DNA from 2 places in the Bradyrhizobium sp. SPXBL-04 genome. Region 2 is predicted to be linked to the other one. Evidence: predicted binding sites of a transcription regulator. Region 2 holds the regulator's gene; the other holds the start of a gene.
What was found. The regulator HrcA, encoded in region 2, represses chaperone genes, less so after heat shock. The targets are predictions, from matches to a motif close to GTTAGCACTCNCNNNNNGNGAGTGCTAAC.

Region 1 (7,226 bases), 990 kb from region 2:
ACCACGATCGTGCCGGGGCTTTCCTTGCCGCTATAGTCAACGAGCTGCTTCTCGAATTTCGGATCGAACGGACGCTGCCGCGGATCGACCGCATCCTGCTGGAGCGCGCCTTGCTGAACTCCGCCTTGCATCTGCGGCTCGCCCATCGGCGGCAGACGGCGCTGATCGTAATAGGCCGGCTGCTGCTGATACACCGGCTGCTGCGGCGCATAGGCCGGACCGCGGCCGGGACCGTCGCCGAACAGGAATTCGATGAAGCCGCCGCCCATGTTCGAGTTGGAGGCGACGCGCACCGGCGCCGGCGGCACCTGCGGCGCATAGAGCACCGCGGGCGGATCGTTCGGCACGGTGTTATCGAAGGCGCTGGCGCTGTTTGCGCCGGCAATGAAGGTGCAAGCGCTGCCGAGCAGCGCGACAGACATTTTCTTGAACATCGACGTACTCTGTACTGTTTCGTCTAGATCACATGCGTCGAGGAAGGCGCCTGGCTGATCGGCCGCCGCGACGTGGTCAATAAAAAGCAAAAGCCGTTTTGTTTGGTAAACGTATCAGGCGTTTGGATTCACCACGTCGTCAAGCGCAGGCCAATTTGGCGATCAGCGTTTATTTTCGATGAACGCAGCGCGGCCATGGTTAATCGCTTCTTTGCGCGCCGTCGCGCGACGCCGCACGACAGTTCCGGCTGTGAACTTCGTGTTAAATCGCTTCTGCCTACAAAGACGCGTGAATGAGGTGGGGGGAGTATCCTGATGGCTGTTCACCGCAAGCGTTTTCGCGTCGAAGATATCGCCGGTGGCGAGATGCCGATTCTTGACGTAACCGAAGAAGCAATCCCGATGCATAGCGAGATCATGGCCGAGCTGCGCGCGATCCGCGCACAGATGGCGAAGGGCACTGTGCCCCTGTCCGGCAGCGCAGCCATGGCGGCGATCGACGCCTCCACCGCCCACGAGCTGTCGGAAGCTCGTACCATGCTCGAGACCTACCGGGCGCAGATCGAGCAGTGCGAGAAGCTGAAGGTCGAGCTCGACCTCATCCACGACGCCATCGACCGCACCAAGCGCGAGATCGCGACGCTGCACGGCAAGAGCTTCGACGGCGGCGAGATGGCCAAGGTCAATGGCGAGCTCGGCGCGGTCGTCGGCGGCACCGAGCAGGCGACCCAGCAGATCCTCGAAGCCGCCGAGTCGATCGACCAGGCGGCCAGCGCGATGTCCAAGGTGCAATCGGCCGATCAGCAGAAGCGGCTCGCCGACGACATCCAGGAACGCGTCATCTCAATTTTCGAAGCCTGCAACTTCCAGGATCTGACCGGCCAGCGCATCAGCAAGGTCATGACCACGATGAAGTTCATCGAGCAGCACATCAATGCGATGATGGAGATCTGGGGCGGCGTCGACGCGATCAAGGCCCATGTGCCGGCGCCAGTCGACAACCGCAGCGATGACGAAAAGCTCCTCAACGGCCCGAAACTCGCCGGCGACGTCGGCCATGCCTCGCAGGACGACATCGACGCGCTGTTCGACTGAGCGGACTTGTCATTCTGAAAAACAAAACGCCGGCGCAAGCCGGCGTTTTTTTGTTTGCCGTCATTGCGAGCGAAGCGAAGCAATCCAGACCGTCACCGTGGAAAGACTCTGGATTGCTTCGCTACCGCTCGCAATGACGCGTGGTTAGGCCGGAATCCCGATCACGCCCTCGGCGCGCAGCGGACGTAGACCATGTTGCCGTAGCGGGTGGCGGCGTCCTTGTCGATGAAGCGCGTGATCAGCACGCGGCCATCGAAGGAGATGATCTCGCGGTCCTGCTCGCCCGGCGTCGGGCCGGCGGGTCCGATGTAGTTCTTGCCGCTCGGCGAGCCCTTCAGGCGCAGCTCCTGCGGGGTCGCCTGGTCGGCCAGATGCATGATCACGCCGCCGGAGGAGCCGGCGGTGATCACATAGGGATTTTTGCACTGCGCCCGGGCGGCTGCCTCGGTGCGGGCGCGGTCGGCCGGGTTCTGGAACGAGGCGAGGCCCCAGCGGCCGACGATCTCGTCGGAGCGGATCGTCGCGGGCATTTCCGGGCCGGTGCCGGGCTCAGCCTCGGGCGGCGGCGAAGACGACGAGAAGGACGGCAGGCTCATGCCGCCGCCGCAGGCGCCCAGCAATAGCGCCAGACAAGACGCGGCGGCCAGATTGGCAACCGTGCGCGCGCAAGCTGAACTGATCATGGCATTCCCCCGAACAAGACCATGGCCGCACCCCTCCCGCAGCCAAGCGCAAAACCGCCGCTGGAGCAATGCCGTCGTTTGATACGCCGGCGCCCCGAACGAGTTTCCAATGCCACCATCCTATATCCGCCTCACCAATCGCTTAACCACCTTTGCTTGACAGGATCGCGGCCAAGCCATATTTCCGGGCGCACTATTAGCACTCGGAAAGCCCGATTGCTAAGCGTGCCGTTCGATCCTCGGGAAGAGGGTGGACGGAAGCGCCGCCCCAACCCACTTCCACTACTTCCGAAGCGAGCCTCCAAAGGGAAACGTCATGGCTAAATCCAAATTTCGTCCGCTGCATGACCGTGTCGTGGTCAAACGTATCGACGCCGAGGAAAAGTCCAAGGGCGGCATCATCATTCCCGACACTGCCAAGGAAAAGCCCTCCCAGGGCGAAATCGTCGCCGTCGGCCCGGGCGGCCGCGACGAGACCGGCAAGCTGATCCCGATCGACCTCAAGGTCGGCGACCGCGTGCTGTTCGGCAAGTGGTCGGGCACCGAGGTCAAGATCGAGAACGAAGAGCTCCTGATCATGAAGGAGTCGGACATCATGGGCGTGCTGGCCTAAGGCCATCCGTCTGAACGGCCGCTGAATGTCATGCCCGGATCGCGCGATCCGGGCATCCATCATTCCGCCGGGTTCGACTTGCGGACCCGGGATTGGTGCAACACAAGCGGCAGATACATCACGAAACACGAGGGATTGCAGAAATGGCTGCCAAAGACGTCAAGTTTTCCGGAGACGCGCGCGATCGCATGCTGCGCGGCGTCGACGTTCTCGCCAACGCCGTCAAGGTGACGCTCGGCCCGAAGGGCCGCAACGTCGTCATCGAGAAGAGCTTCGGCGCACCCCGCATCACCAAGGACGGCGTCACCGTCGCCAAGGAGATCGAGCTCGAGGACAAGTTCGAGAACATGGGCGCCCAGATGGTGCGTGAGGTCGCCTCCAAGACCAACGACCTCGCCGGCGACGGCACCACCACCGCGACCGTGCTGGCCCAGGCCATCGTGCGCGAAGGCGCCAAGGCGGTTGCCGCCGGCATGAACCCGATGGACCTCAAGCGCGGCATCGATTCCGCGGTTGCGGCCGTGGTCAAGGATATCGAGAAGCGCGCCAAGCCGGTCGCCGCCTCCTCCGAAGTCGCCCAGGTCGGCACCATCTCGGCCAACGGCGATGCCGCCATCGGCAAGATGATCGCCCAGGCGATGCAGAAGGTCGGCAATGAGGGCGTCATCACCGTCGAGGAGAACAAGTCGCTCGACACCGAGGTCGACATCGTCGAGGGCATGAAGTTCGACCGCGGCTATCTCAGCCCCTACTTCGTCACCAATGCCGAGAAGATGACCGCCGAGCTCGAGGACGCCTACATCCTCCTGCACGAGAAGAAGCTCTCGGGCCTGCAGGCCATGCTGCCGGTGCTCGAAGCCGTGGTGCAGTCGGGCAAGCCGCTCGTTATCGTCGCCGAGGACGTCGAGGGCGAGGCGCTCGCCACCCTGGTGGTCAACCGCCTGCGGGGCGGCCTCAAGGTCGCCGCCGTCAAGGCGCCTGGCTTCGGTGACCGCCGCAAGGCCATGCTCGAGGACATCGCGGTTCTCACCGGCGGCCAGCTCATCTCCGAAGAGCTTGGCATCAAGCTCGAGAACGTCACGGTGAAGATGCTCGGTCGCGCCAAGAAGGTGGTGATCGACAAGGAGAACACCACGATCGTCAATGGTGCCGGCAAGAAGCCCGACATCGAGGCCCGCGTCGGCCAGATCAAGGCGCAGATCGAGGAGACCACCTCGGACTACGACCGTGAGAAGCTTCAGGAGCGCCTCGCCAAGCTCGCCGGCGGCGTCGCGGTGATCCGCGTCGGCGGTGCCACCGAGATCGAGGTCAAGGAGAAGAAGGACCGCGTCGAGGACGCCCTCAACGCCACCCGCGCCGCGGTGCAGGAAGGCATCGTGCCCGGCGGCGGCGTCGCGCTGCTGCGCGCCAAGAAGGCGGTCGGCCGCCTGTCCAACGACAATGCCGACGTCCAGGCCGGCATCAACATCGTGCTGAAGGCGCTGGAAGCCCCGATCCGCCAGATCTCCGAGAACGCCGGCGTGGAAGGCTCGATCGTCGTCGGCAAGATCCTGGAGAACAAGTCCGAGACTTTCGGCTTCGACGCCCAGAACGAGGACTATGTCGACATGGTCGAGAAGGGCATCATCGATCCCGCCAAGGTGGTGCGCACCGCGCTCCAGGACGCCTCCTCCGTGGCCGGCCTCTTGGTGACCACCGAAGCCATGGTCGCCGAAATGCCGAAGAAGGAAGCTCCGCCCGCCATGCCGGCCGGCGGCGGCATGGGCGGCTTCTAAGGCCCATCCTCACCTTCCATTGTTACGAAGGCCGCCTCCGGGCGGCCTTCTTTTTTGCCGACCCTGCCCCTCCGGTTTCCGATTCAACCAGCGGCCAAAACCCACTACGGTGGCCCCGATTCTGATTGCTCGAGGATTTCGTCGATGCGCGCGCTTCCGGTTTGTTCAACAGCCCTTTTGGTGGCCTTACTCGCCGCCTCGCCCGAGGTCGTTTCCGCCCAGATGAAGCTGTCGCCGAAGGCCACGACGCCCGGCGGCGTCGAGACGCGCTATTTCACCTCGATCGACGGGCTGATGGACGGCAATGCCGACGTGATCCTGAAGGAGACGCGCCAGGGCAAGACGGTTACGGCGGCCGTGCTCGACGTCTGCTATCCCGTCGCGAAGAATTCCGACCGGAAGGACCGCTTCGTCGTCAATCTCCAGGTCGCAGGCCAGATCCTGACGGGCACGACGCAGAGCCTCGGCGCGAAGGCGCCGGTCAGCGTCAAGCTGCTGCGCAAGCAGGCCGGGGACATGTTCGAGTTCCGCGGCCAGATCACGATCGGCCAGACCGTGACCGAGGTCACCTCGCCCGACAATTCCGATCTCAGCGAGAAGGAATTCCTCGACAACCAGACCTCCGATGACGGCATCACGCCGCAGCCGAAGGATTTCACCGACGTCTCGCCGGAGGCGATCGCGGTCAAGGTCAAGCTCGATGCCGCGACCGACTTCCTGAAGAGCCTGAAGGGCCAGGAGGTTGAGGTGACGCTGGCCAGCCTCAATGTCGGCTGCGACGCGCTGCGCGCCGGTGAGCAGACCATCAACATGTCGGTCGATCCGGAGCGCGCGGGGGCGCTGCTGGCAAAGTTCAAGGCGATGCCCGGCGTCACCGCCGCGGGCTGGACCGCGGGCATGACCGAGATGGACCGCACCATCCGCTTCCCCGCCGCCGACTGGCGCGATGGCGACAAGATCAACCGCGACAAGCTCGCGACCGCGGTTGCGGGCGTGCTGAGCAGGACGCTTGCGGCAAAGCCGGCCTCGCAAAGCTTCAACCCGGCGACCGGCAAGCTCAAGCTGGTGTTCAAGCGGCCGAACCAGGATCATCCAGCGCTCGAGCTCACCGACACGATCGAGGTCGCGGGGCTCGTCTCGCCCGACAAGCCCGGCACCACAGACAAGCTGATGCTGTGGATCGGCAGCCCCGCGACCACGACAGCTGATGAAAGCAGCGGCGCCAAGCTTAACCTCTCGGACGACGCTTCGGCCGACGAGGAAGGCGATCTGCCCGACGACAACGGCTCGGTCGAGGCACTCGCCAAGGAACTGAAGGGCCAGCGCTGGGACGCCGACAAGTCGGTGTGGAAGTAGGCGCCGCTATCGTGCCCCGGACGCAGCGCAGCACGTCAGTGATGCGCTGCAGAGCCGGGGCCCAGAAGCTACGAGCACGTTCGAGGATAGGATTCTGGGCCCCGGCTCTACGGCGCAGCGCTTACGCGCTCCGCCTTGTCCGGGGCACGAGCGCACTGCGAAAGCTAATTCCCGTTGACGCGAAAGCGCAGCGGCTTGGGACCAACCAGCATGAGCACGTCGCCCTGGCGCTTCCAGGTTTCGACGCTGCCGAGCGCGGCCACGAGATCATCGTCGGCCTGCGCCTTTGCCGGCGGACAGGAACGGTCCTGGACCTGGCCGGGGACGAAGATCACGGTGTTGCCGGCGACCGAGAACTGGCCCTTGCCGCCCTTGCACCAGAGCTCCAGCACGACCTCGCCATTGTCGCCGATCTCGATGTTCGGTATCCGCTTCGAGCCGGGCTGTGGCAGCGCTTCCAGCGTCATTTCGGTGCCGAAGGGGAACCCGTCCTCAGCACGCGCGAGCGTGGACATCGCGAGCATGGCAACTGCCGCACACACCAACCGCTTGAGCAAAACCATAAGACCTCTCGACCGACCTGACTTGCCGCACCTTCTATAAGACGGCAGCGTTCTTGAGAAGGTTCGCCCATGGCGGATGTCGATGCAAAAATCCCCGCGAGGCGAGCCTCGCGGGGATTGGCATCGCAGCCTGGCGTCGACCGCTACTTCAGCACCAGCGCCGTAAACGGCCAGACATAGGCCTGCAACGTCACGAGCACGCCGACGAGGCAGGCCAGCACGATCGAGTGCCGGAACACGAAGCGCAGGATGGTGCCCTCGTGGCCGTACCAATTGGTGGCGGTGGAGGCGACGACGATCGATTGCGCGTCGATCATCTTGCCCATCACGCCGCCGGAGGAGTTCGCCGCAGCCATCAGGACCGGCGACAGGCCGAGCTGCTCGGAGGTGATCTTCTGCAGGTTTCCGAACAGCACGTTTGAGGCGGTGTCCGATCCCGTCAGCGCGACACCCAGCCAGCCAAGCAGCGTGCCGAAGAAGGGATAGAGCACGCCGGTGGCCGCGAAGGCGAGGCCCAGCGTCGCGTCGACGCCGGACAAGCGCGTCAAGGTGCCGATCGCGAGCATCGCGGAGATCGTGATCAGCGAGATCGCGCACAGCCGGATGGTGCGGCCGTACTCGGTCACGAGTTTGACCGGACCGACGCCCATCAGGAAGCCGGAGATGATCGCCGCGATCAGCATGCCCGTGCCAGTGAAGGACAGGTA
Region 2 (7,226 bases):
CAACCGCATCGTCGAATATTCCGCCAGCATCGGAAAACGCTCCGTCGCCGTGCTCGTGCCCGACAATGCCTATGGCAATGTCGTCGAAGCCGCCGTGAAGGCGGCGGTGCCGCGGCGTGGCGGGCGCATCGTCGCCTTCGAGAAATACGGCGCCGATCGCGCCACCCCGGCGCGGACTGTGGCGCAGCAGCTCGGCAGCGCGGACGCGCTGTTCATTGCCGATGACGGCGATGCCGTCGTTTCGGTCGCGGATGCGATGACTGCGGCGGGTGCGAACTTGCGCAACATCCAACTACTCGGCACCGGCCTGTGGGACAATCCGCGCGTCTATGCCAGCGCTGCGTTGCAAGGCGGTCTCTATGCCGCGCCGGACCCGGCCGGTTTTCGCGCGTTCTCCGGCCGTTATCGCACCAAATACGGCGCCGACCCGATACGCACCGCGACGCTCGCCTATGATGCGGTCGCCCTCGTCGCCGCGCTCGCGCGCACGCAAGGCACGACCCGCTTCTCGCCTGATGTGCTCACCAACCCCTCGGGCTTTGCCGGCATCGACGGCCTGTTCCGCTTCCGCGCGGATGGCACCAACGAGCGCGGGCTTGCGGTCATGAAGGTGACGCAGGGTGGCGGCGTTGCGGTCGCGGGCTCGCCGAAGAGTTTTGGGGCTTGATGGCTCACCTCTCCCGCTTGCGGGAGAGGTCGGCGCGTAGCCGGGTGAGGGCTTCCTCCTCTTGGGGATTCTCCCGTTGCGGAAACACCCTCTCCCCAACCCTCTCCCGCAAGCGGGCGAGGGAGCGCACCAATGACTTGGCTGAGGCTTACGCCGCCAAATCCGCGACCACAGCATCCAGCACCGGAAAACCGCTGCTGGTCACGCGCAGCCGGCCCGTCGCGTCGACCGTGATCGCGCCTTCCTCGCGGAGCAGCGCAATGCGGCCGGGGTCGAGCGGGCGGCCGGAGAGGGCTCTGTAACGCTCGGGGTCGATGCCTTCGGCGAGACGCAATCCCATCAGCAAGAACTCGTCGGCGCGTTCCTCGCTGTTGAGGAGCTCATCGGTGACGACGCCGTCGCCGTTGGTCTCGACCCGCATCAGCCAGGCTTCGGGGCGCTTCTCGGTGGCGGTGGCATGGCGCACGCCGTCGATGTCGAGGCGGCCGTGGGCGCCGGGGCCGATGCCGGCATATTCCTCGCCGCGCCAATAGACCAGATTGTGCCGGCACTCGGCGCCGCGCCGCGCGTGGTTGGAGATCTCGTAGGCGGGCAGGCCGAGCTTGTCGCAGGTTTCCTGCGTGACGTCGTAAAGCGCACGCGCGACGGCTTCGTCCGGTGTCTTAAGCTTGCCCGCCTGGTGCAGGCCGAAGAACGGCGTGCCTTCCTCGATCGTCAATTGGTAGAGCGACAGATGCTCGGCCGCTTCATCGATCGCGAGACGCAGCTCCTCGGCCCACATCGCCGGCGTCTGGTCGGGACGGGCGTAGATCAGGTCGAACGAATAACGGTCGAACGAGCGGCGCGCGATGGCGACGGCATCGAGGGCCTCGCGCGCACTGTGCATGCGGCCGAGCGCCTTCAACGAGGCATCGTCGAGCGCCTGCACGCCGAGCGAGACGCGGTTGACGCCGGCGGCGCGATAGCCGGCGAAGCGTGTGGCCTCGACGCTGGTCGGGTTTGCCTCCAGCGTCACCTCGACATCGTCAGCAACATGCCAGTGCTTGCCGATCGCATCGAGCACTGCGCCGACGGTTGCGGGCTGCATCAATGACGGCGTGCCGCCGCCGAGGAAGATCGAGGTGACCTCCCGGCCGGGCGCGCGCTCGGCGGTCGCAGCGATCTCGCGGGCGAAGGCCGAAGCGAAGCGCGCTTCGTCGATTGGTGCGTGGCGGACATGGCTGTTGAAGTCGCAATATGGGCATTTCGACAGGCAGAATGGCCAGTGCACGTAGACGCCGAAGGCTTCCTTAGCGCGGCTCAAGGCAGATCTCCGCCAGTTTCACGAAGGCGCGGGCGCGGTGCGACAGGCCGAGGCCGAGCGGCGGCAGGCCATGCTTCTCGATACTGTCCATCTCGCCGAAGGTGCGGCTGTGGCCGTCGGGCAAAAACATCGGGTCGTAGCCGAAGCCGGCGGTACCGCGCGGCGGCCAGACCAGCGTGCCGTCGACGCGCGCCTCGACCTGTTCGAGATGATCGTCGGGCCAGGCGACGCAGAGCGCGGAGACGAAATGCGCGGTGCGCTTCGCCGGAATCGTCGCGCCGCGCTCCTGGAGCAGGCGCTCGATCTGCGCCATCGCCACTGCGAAGTCTTTGTTTGGCCCGGCCCAGCGCGCGGAGAAAATGCCGGGCGCGCCGTCGAGCGCGTCGACCACGATGCCGGAATCATCGGCGAAGGACGGGAGCTTGGACGCCCGCGCCGCCGCGATCGCCTTGATCGCGGCATTGCTGCGGAAATCATTGCCGGTCTCTTCGGGCTCGCTCAGGCCGAGATCTCCGGCCGACACCGCCTCGATGCCGTACGGCGCAAGCAGCTCCCGCATCTCGGCGAGCTTGCCGGGATTGTGGGTGGCGATGACGAGCTTGTCCGTGATTCGGCGGTGCATGGCCTATTGACTACGCCACAGCCAGTTTCTGCAAGTCTACCAGACGCGCGACGCCCTTGCGCGCCAGCGCCATCAACGCCAGGAACTCGGTTTCGGTGAAGGGCTCGCGTTCCGCGGTGCCCTGCACCTCGATGAGGCGGCCGTCGCCGGTCATGACGAAATTGGCGTCGGTCTCGGCTTCCGAATCCTCGGCGTAGTCGAGATCGAGCACCGGCGTGCCGTTGTAGATGCCGCAGGAGATCGCGGCGACGTTGTCGCGCAGCACGTTGGTCTTGATCATGTTGCGCGCCTTCATCCAGTTGATGCAATCGGCAAGCGCGACCCAGGCGCCGGTGATCGAGGCCGTGCGGGTGCCGCCGTCGGCCTGGAGCACGTCGCAATCGACCGTGATCTGGCGCTCACCGAGCGCTTCCAGATCGACGATGGTGCGAAGCGAGCGGCCGATCAGGCGCTGGATCTCGACGGTGCGGCCGCTCTGCTTGCCGGCGGAGGCCTCGCGGCGGGTGCGTTCGGAGGTTGCGCGCGGCAGCATGCCGTATTCGGCGGTGACCCAGCCGCGGCCCTGGCCCTTCAGCCACGGCGGCAGGCGGTCTTCCAGCGTGGCGGTGACCAGCACATGGGTGTCACCGAATTTCACCAGGCACGAGCCTTCCGCATATTTGACCACGCCGCGCTCCAGCGTCACGGGGCGCAATTCGTCGGGCGCACGGCGGCTTGGCCGCATGGGAAATCCTCCAAAACTCACGGGAAAGGCTGTTCGCGGTGCTTGTAGGAGGGGCGAGGGTAGGCGGCAAGGTTTTTTCACCCCCTGATGTCGAGCCTGTAAACGCCACGCTTGTCAGAAGCGCCCGGGATGGACAAATTATGAGTATCTGAGAGGAGTTACCGTCTGTGGCCCATCACGATCCGATCCATCTGATCGCGCCGCGCGCAGGCCTCGCCCAGCTCAACGAGCGTTCCCGCGACATCTTTCGTCAAATTGTCGAAAGCTATCTCGCGACCGGCGAGCCGATGGGCTCGCGCAATATCTCGCGCCTGATCGCGATGCCGCTGTCGCCGGCCTCCGTGCGCAACGTCATGGCCGATCTGGAACAGCTCGGCCTGATCTATGCGCCCCATACCTCCGCCGGCCGGCTGCCGACGGAACTCGGCCTGCGCTTCTTCGTCGATGCCTTGATGCAGGTCGGCGACCTCAACGAGGCCGAACGACAGTCCATCCAGAGCCAGCTCTCGTCCGTGGGCGAGGCGCAATCGGTCGAGGCGGCGCTGGACCAAGCCTTGATGCGGCTGTCGGGCCTGACCCGTGCCGCCGCGGTCGTGCTGACGCCGAAATCCAATGCGCGGCTCAAGCACATCGAATTCGTCCGCCTGGAACCGGAGAAGGCGCTGGTGATCCTGGTTGGCGAGGATGGCCAGGTCGAAAACCGCGTCCTGACGTTGCCGCCCGGAGTTCCCTCCTCGGCGCTGACCGAGGCCGGCAATTTCCTCAATGCGCGGATTCGCGGCCGCACGCTGGCCGAGGCGCGGCTCGAGCTCGAGACCGCGCTCGGGGAGGCCCGCGCCGAACTCGATCAGCTGACGCAAAAGGTGATCTCGGCCGGCATCGCGAGCTGGTCCGGCGGCGAGAACGAGGACCGCCAGCTCATCGTCCGCGGTCACGCCAATCTGCTGGAGGATCTGCACGCGCTGGAGGATCTGGAGCGGGTGCGCCTGTTGTTCGACGATCTCGAGACCAAGCGCGGCGTCATCGACTTGCTCGGCCGGGCCGAGACCGCCGAAGGCGTGCGAATTTTCATCGGGAGCGAGAATAAGCTGTTCTCGCTGTCGGGTTCCTCCACCATCATCTCGCCCTATCGGGATGCCGCCGGCCATATCGTCGGCGTTCTCGGCGTGATCGGCCCGACGCGGCTGAATTATGCCCGCGTGATCCCGACGGTGGACTACGCCGCCCGTATCGTCAGTCGCCTTTTGGGGGGCTGACCGGCGTTTCCTCCGATCACAGGCGCTTGATTTTCGTAAGCTTAGGCACGATATCCGGGCCAACAATCCCCTGAGACGAGTTCGAGAATAGAGCCGATGACCGATCAAGACCGGCAACCCGAAGACACGACCGCGCCGACCGGCGAGCCCGTGGTGTCGAAGCCCTACATCATGCCCGACGATCCCGAGCCCGGTTCGGTCGAGACGCTGCAGAAGGAAGCCGCCGAGGCGCGCGACCGCATGCTGCGGACGCTGGCCGAGATGGAGAACTTGCGCAAGCGCACCACCAAGGAAGTCGCCGACGCCCGCCTCTACGGCATCACCGGCTTTGCCCGCGACGTGCTCGACATCGCCGACAACCTCCAGCGCGCGCTCGATGCCGTTCCGGCCGAGGCGCGTGCCGCGGCCGATCCCGGCCTGATCTCGCTGATCGAGGGCGTCGAGCTCACCGAGCGCTCGCTGCTCAACGCGCTGGAAAAGCACGGTGTGAAGAAGTTCGATCCGCAGGGCCAGAAGTTCGACCCGAATTTCCAGCAGGCGATGTTCGAAGTGCCCGATGCGTCGGTGCCGTCGGGCACCGTGGTGCAAGTCGTGCAGGCCGGCTACACCATCGGCGAACGCGTGCTGCGTCCCGCCCTGGTCGGTGTCGCCAAGGGCGGCGCGAAGGCTGCGCCCGCGGCCAACAACAATGAGTCGAGCGGCGCGACGAATTGAGTCTCACGGCTTCGCCGTCATTCCGGGTTCGACGCTTCGCATCGCCCCGGAATGACGGTGCGAAACTCTTACGCGCTCACCGCGATATCGGCAGACTGAATCCGCTTCACGCCGGCCTTGGCCATATCGGCCCAGGCCTTTGCCAGCGAGCCCTGCGTGTCGATGCCGCGGCAGGCGTCCTCCACCACATAGACGTCGAAGCCCGCCTTGCGCGCATCGAGCGCGGTCCAGGCGACGCAGAAATCGGTCGCGAGGCCAGCGACGAAGACGCGCTTGATCTTGCGGCCCTTCAGGTAGCCGGCAAGGCCCGTCGAGGTCTTGCCGTCGGCTTCGAGGAAGGCCGAGTAGCTGTCGACGTCCCTGTGAAAACCCTTGCGGATGATGAGTTCGGCGTGCGGGATCGCAAGGTCCTTCGACAGCGCGGCACCGTCGGTGCCCTGCACGCAATGGTCCGGCCACAGCACCTGCTTGCCGTAGGGAAGATCGACGGTCTCGAACGGCTTCTTGCCGGAATGCACCGACGCGAACGAGATGTGGCCGGGCGTGTGCCAGTCCTGCGTCATCACCACGTTCGCAAACGCTTTCGCGATCTTGTTGATGACCGGCACCACCTGCTCGCCTTCCTTCACCGCAAGGCTGCCGCCGGGCAGGAAGCAGTTCTGCACGTCGATCACGAGCAGGGCGGAGGCCTCGTCCGGCTTGATTGACGCGGCCGCAAACAGCGCGGTTGGAGCGAGGCCCGCGAGCGCCGTAGTCGCAAGCGCCGCCAACATGTGTCGCCGATCCAGCATCGTTCGTCTCCCCTCCAGGATGATCCACGGGAAGAAAGCCTAGTTCCGTTCGCATACGAACAGAAGCCCGAAAATGCAGCCGATATTGGTGAGTGGTTGGGCTTGGTCGGCGGCTTCGCTTAACCTCTCCCGCTTGCGGGAGAGGTCGCTGCGCTCGCAGAGCGCGGCGGGTGAGGGCTCTGTCCACGTCGGGAGTGTCCCCTTGCGGAGACACCCTCTCCCCAACCCTCCCCCGCGAGCCGGTAGGGCTATCGCATATGGTGTGAATAATGCTTCGGCATCGGCAGTGGGCTCCCTCTCCCGCTTGCGGGGGAGGGCTGGGGTGGGGGTGCCTCCGCGTCGGGATTGTCGAGAATTGCGGAGGCGATCCCAGTGCGGTGAGAGCCCTCACCCGCCGCGCTCGGGACGATGCTTCGCATCGCCCGGGACGCGTCGGCCTCTCCCGCAAGCGGGAGAGGCGGAGCAAACTCGCGGGTGGTCCCCGCGAAATGCATATGCGATAGCCCTACGCGAGCCGGGGAGGGAGCGCATCCAGTTTGTGGATGCGACTACCCCTTCGGCTGGATGCCGTCGCGCACGGCGCGGAAGCGGGTGAAGGCGGCTTGCCACTGGTCGCGCGGGGCGCTGGCGATGATGCGCAGCGAGGCGCCGCCGGTCGAGAAGCGGATCCACTGCACCACGGTCACCGGCGTCTTGTCCTTGCCGCTGACGCCGTCGATCCGGGTCTCGAAGCCCTGCTGGCCGTTGATGCGGATCGGCTCGGACATGGTGACGCGCGACTCGCGCACGCCGGGAATCTGCAGCGCCGCCTCCTGCGCAAAGCGGGCGCGGTCGTCGGCTTGCTGCGGGGTGGCACCGATCAGGCCGAGGATCATGAACGGCTTCGACTCATAGCCTGCGCTCTCGTTGCCGTCGGCAAGGATGATGCTCGAGCCCGGCGCCAGCGTGCGGATGTCCTTGAAGTCGGCGAGATCGGTGATCTTGAACGGCATCAGCGCGATCTGCTCTTCGGCCGAGACCTGCTTGCGGGTCACAGTGCTCGCAAACATCTGCCGCACCGCTTCATCAGTGTAGATCTTGGTCGCATTCTCCGGGATCTGCACCGCGACATAGCCGGAGAAGCCGGCGCCCGGCACGATCATCGAATAG

Region 1: ACNJX8_RS05380 (co-chaperone GroES) is a predicted target of HrcA. The motif match lies at 2,408-2,436, and genes of this name have one in related genera.

What each region holds. Positions count from the first base shown of each region.
Region 1 is NZ_CP182472.1:1,150,128-1,157,353, reverse strand. Features, by position in the region: gene ACNJX8_RS05395 (L,D-transpeptidase) at 1-434, opposite strand, end outside; gene ACNJX8_RS05390 (protein phosphatase CheZ) at 750-1,529, shown strand; gene ACNJX8_RS05385 (hypothetical protein) at 1,691-2,212, opposite strand; gene ACNJX8_RS05380 (co-chaperone GroES) at 2,529-2,825, shown strand; gene groL (chaperonin GroEL) at 2,969-4,600, shown strand; gene ACNJX8_RS05370 (hypothetical protein) at 4,745-5,956, shown strand; gene ACNJX8_RS05365 (META domain-containing protein) at 6,121-6,519, opposite strand; gene ACNJX8_RS05360 (L-lactate permease) at 6,663-7,226, opposite strand, start outside.
Region 2 is NZ_CP182472.1:156,819-164,044, reverse strand. Features, by position in the region: gene ACNJX8_RS00770 (penicillin-binding protein activator) at 1-667, shown strand, start outside; gene hemW (radical SAM family heme chaperone HemW) at 816-1,970, opposite strand; gene rdgB (RdgB/HAM1 family non-canonical purine NTP pyrophosphatase) at 1,957-2,592, opposite strand; gene rph (ribonuclease PH) at 2,603-3,316, opposite strand; gene hrcA (heat-inducible transcriptional repressor HrcA) at 3,484-4,572, shown strand; gene grpE (nucleotide exchange factor GrpE) at 4,669-5,286, shown strand; gene pncA (bifunctional nicotinamidase/pyrazinamidase) at 5,355-6,077, opposite strand; gene ACNJX8_RS00735 (hypothetical protein) at 6,626-7,226, opposite strand, start outside.